2 regions of the Bhargavaea ullalensis genome follow, and region 2 is predicted to be linked to the other one. Evidence: predicted binding sites of a transcription regulator. Region 2 holds the regulator's gene; the other holds the start of a gene.

Region 1 (2,202 bases), on a different contig from region 2:
TTCGCCCGGTGGCGGTAGAAGATGAATGCGGTGAGCAGGAAAATCACGACAAGCAGGTACAGATCGCCGGTCATGAAGTAATTCACGGCCGCATAAGCGAGCCCGACGATGCCCATCGCCATCGAAGTGAGGGAGACCATCTTCGTCAGCTTGAGCACGATCAGGAACGAGGCGATCAAGACAATGAAAAACGGCCAGCTGTAGCCGAGGATCACGCCGCCGGACGTCGCCACCGCCTTGCCGCCGCGGAACTTTGCGAACACCGGGAACATATGGCCGACGACCGCCGCAATCCCGAGCGTCAGCGGGTGGATGCCGGCGTCCTGGAAGGCGGGCAGATGGAGCAGAAGCACGGCCGCCGTTCCTTTAAGGATGTCGATCACCGTGACGGCGATTCCCGCTTTTTTGCCGAGGACGCGGAACGAGTTCGTCGCCCCGAGGTTCCCGCTGCCGGACTCGCGGATATCCGTATGGTAAAATAGCTTTCCGATCCACAGACCCGTCGGAATCGATCCGAGCAGGTAAGCGATCACAAGCATCACTGCAATCTGCATAAAACGCACCCCGTTGATTCATAGTACCGTAAAAAGGTACTTTCAGTTTACCTTAACCGACCGTCCCGTACAATGTCACCAGGCGGAAAAACAGGATGCAACAGGCGGGGCAGGCGCGAAAATCCGGTGTCGCGGACGGCACTCCCGTTCCCGGCAACATTGCCACGGAGCGCCCCGATGTCATACAATGAAGACCGGGAGTGCCGGAAGCCGCCGGTTTGACAGGCTCCGGCAAAACGATTACGATTAAAATAAAATGAGAACAAACGTTTGATGGGGGAGAATCTTTGACTAACATCAGTGAAATCACCACATATAACGATGAATCGATCCAGGTGCTCGAAGGTCTTGACGCGGTCCGGAAACGGCCGGGCATGTATATCGGCTCAACCGATTCACGCGGCCTTCATCACCTTGTCTATGAAATTGTCGACAACGCGGTCGACGAGGCGCTGGCCGGCTTCGGCGAGGAGATCAATGTGATCATCCATAAAGACGGCAGCGTCAGTGTGCGCGACCACGGCCGGGGCATGCCGACCGGGATGCACAGCACGGGCAAGCCGACGACGGAAGTGATCCTGACCGTCCTTCACGCCGGCGGTAAATTCGGCCAGGGCGGCTATAAAACAAGCGGCGGCCTCCACGGCGTCGGGGCCTCGGTCGTCAACGCCCTTTCCGAATGGCTGGAAGTGACCGTCTTCAAGGACGGGAAGAAATTCCGCCAGCGCTTCGAGCACGGCGGCCATGCGGTCACGGGACTTGAAGAAATCGGGAAAACGAGGGAACACGGCACACTGCTTCAATTCAAGCCAGACCCGGCCATCTTTTCGACGGTCAAATACAATTACGAGACGCTCAGTGAACGGCTCCGGGAATCGGCCTTCCTGCTCAAAGGCATGAAAATCACGATCACCGACGAAGAAAACGGAAAGTCCGATGCCTTCCATTTTGAGACCGGCATCGAAGCGTTCGTCCATTATCTGAATGAAGAAAAAGACACGCTCCATGAAGTGGCCTATATCGAAGGGGAACAGGACGGCATCGAACTGGAGTTCGCCTTCCAGTTCACCGACGGCTATTCCGAGACGATCCTGTCTTTCGTCAACAATGTGCGCACGAAAGACGGCGGCACGCATGAAACCGGCGTCAAGACGGCCATGACCCGCGTGTTCAATGAATACGGGCGCAAGGCGGGCCTGCTCAAGCCGAAAGATAAAAACCTCGACGGCGCCGATATCCGGGAAGGGATTTCGGCGATCATTTCGGTCCGGATCCCGGAAGCCGTCCTGCAGTTCGAGGGACAGACGAAAAGCAAACTCGGGACAAGCGAAGCGCGGACCGTGACGGACGCGATCGTTTCGCAGAAGCTGCTTTATTTCCTTGAGGAAAATGCCGAGCTGTCCGCCGCGCTTGTGCGCAAGGCCGTCCGTGCCCAGCAGGCGAGGGAAGCGGCACGCAAAGCGCGCGAAGACGCCCGCTCCGGCAAGAAGCGCAAGCGCTCGGAAGCCCTGCTTTCGGGCAAGCTGACGCCGGCACAGTCGCGGAACGCCGCAAAGAACGAATTGTACCTCGTCGAGGGCGACTCCGCGGGCGGCTCCGCCAAGCAGGGAAGGGACCGCACCTTCCAAGCCATCCTGCCGCTCCGGGG
Region 2 (2,202 bases):
GCTTCATTTGTCTCCACCGGCCAGGAGGATATCGTCTGAGTAGGCCGGCGTAGCCGGAACGATGATTGTCTCGCCGGCCAGCAAAGTTGTGTCGGGCTTGCCGTTGAGCCGGAGGACTTCCTCCACCCAGCGGTCTGCAGGCAGTGAAGTGTCAGTCTGTGCGTGCAGCGACAGCAGGGAATCCCCCTGGGCGACCGTCACTTCCTGCGTGCCTGCCCCCTGCTCTTCTGCACCGTCGGGCATGGCGAACGCCAGGATCACTGCCAGTAAAATGAAAGAAAACGAGAATGAATGGTTGCGGATAAAGTCCATGGTTGAGCCTCCTGATCTGTTTTTCGAATGCATGTTCGTATGATAGCCCCATCATAATGCGAACAGGTGTTTTTGTCAACTCCAATCCTCGAACCTATGTTTGCATTTCATTGAGACGGCTGATATACTGGAAACAAGTAGAATCGAGCCAAAGAAGAGGTGAATGGATTGAAAAAGATGTCCAAGAGGCAGGAGGCGATCCTGACCTTCATCAAAGAGGAAGTCAGGACAAAGGGCTATCCGCCGTCCGTCAGGGAAATCGGAGAAGCCGTCGGCCTTGCCTCCAGTTCCACCGTGCACGGACACCTCGCACGACTGGAAAACAAGGGACTCATCCGCCGGGATCCGACGAAACCGCGTGCCATCGAGGTCTTGGAGCTCGACGGCGGCAACATCGAGAAACCGCATGTCGTCCAGGTGCCGATCGTCGGTAAAGTCACTGCCGGCCTGCCGATCACGGCGGTCGAGAACATCGAAGAGTATTTCCCGCTGCCCGAATCATACGGCGGTGCAGAGGACCAGTTGTTCATGCTGGAGATCATGGGAGAGTCCATGATCGAGGCGGGCATCCTCAACGGTGACTATGTGGTGGTCAGGCAGCAAAGCACGGCCAACAACGGGGAAATCGTTGTCGCCATGACTGAAGAGGACGAAGCGACCGTCAAGCGCTTCTTCAAGGAAGCCGGACATTTCCGGCTGCAGCCGGAAAATTCTTCGATGGAGCCGATTGTCGTCGAGAATGTCTCCATTCTCGGCAAAGTCATTGGCGTCTATCGGCATATCCAGTGATCACCCGCGGGTGTCCGGAGGTCCTATGCGGCTGTTCCGGACACCCATTTCTATGCGTTCTCTCACAGAGATATGAAAATTTCGTTCCACGCATGGCCGGCCCGCCCGCCGATTCCGCTTTTGCGCACACGAAAAAACCGGCGGAAGCATGTATTGCTTCCGCCGGTTTTCTTGTGCTTTTTAATACATTTTCATATACTGTTCCCGCTCCCATGGATGGACGGTCGTGCGGAACATGTTCCATTCCGCTTCTTTCGTATCCATGAAGTTTTTATAGATATGGTTGCCGAGCGCCCGTTTGATGACTTCGTCCTTCTCGAGCTGGTCGAGGGCTTCCTTCAGGCTTGCGGGCAGGTCCTCGATGCCCATGCTGCGTCTTTCCCGGAGACTCATCTCATAGATGTTCTCGTCGACCGATTCCGGCGGCTCCATGCTTCCGCGGATCCCTTCGAGCCCGGCTCCAAGCAGGACGGCCATCGCCAGGTAAGGATTCGCCGACGGATCGACGGACCGGACCTCGATCCGCGTGCTGAGCCCGCGTGATGTCGGGATGCGGATGAGGGGGCTCCGGTTTGTACCTGACCACGCCACATACACCGGCGCCTCATAGCCGGGAACGAGCCGTTTGTAGGAGTTCACCGTCGGATTGGTGATGGCGGTGAATCCGTGGGCATGCTGAAGGAGCCCCGCCATGAACTGGTAGGCCTCCCCGCTCAGGCCCTCTTCGCCTTCCGGGTCTTCAAAGACATTCTTTCCTTCCTTGAACAGGGACATGTTGCAGTGCATGCCGGATCCCGCCACGCCGAACAGCGGTTTCGGCATGAATGTCGCATGCAGTCCGTGTTTCCGCGCAATCGTCTTGACGACGAGCTTGAACGTCTGGATATTGTCGCATGCCCGGATGGCGTCCGCATACTTAAAGTCGATCTCATGCTGTCCGGGGGCATTTTCATGGTGGGATGCCTCGATTTCAAAGCCGAGAGACTCGAGTTCAAGGACGATGTCGCGACGGCAGTTTTCACCGAGGTCTGTCGGCGCCAGGTCAAAGTATCCGCCGTAGTCGTTCAGTTCCAGGCTCGGCTCACCGTCCATGCCGAGCTT

Evidence for each region. Region 2 encodes LexA, which represses DNA repair genes until DNA is damaged. Its sites were predicted from a motif close to CGAACATATGTTCG; they were not measured.
Region 1: parE (DNA topoisomerase IV subunit B) is a predicted target of LexA. The motif match lies at 814-827, and genes of this name have one in related genera.

What each region holds. Positions count from the first base shown of each region.
Region 1 is NZ_JBHLWY010000042.1:77,423-79,624, reverse strand. It holds gene plsY (glycerol-3-phosphate 1-O-acyltransferase PlsY) at 1-554, opposite strand, end outside; gene parE (DNA topoisomerase IV subunit B) at 842-2,202, shown strand, end outside.
Region 2 is NZ_JBHLWY010000009.1:23,120-25,321, forward strand. It holds gene ACFFIY_RS02460 (YneB family resolvase-like protein) at 1-7, opposite strand, end outside; gene ACFFIY_RS02465 (hypothetical protein) at 4-312, opposite strand; gene lexA (transcriptional repressor LexA) at 481-1,101, shown strand; gene glnA (type I glutamate--ammonia ligase) at 1,282-2,202, opposite strand, start outside.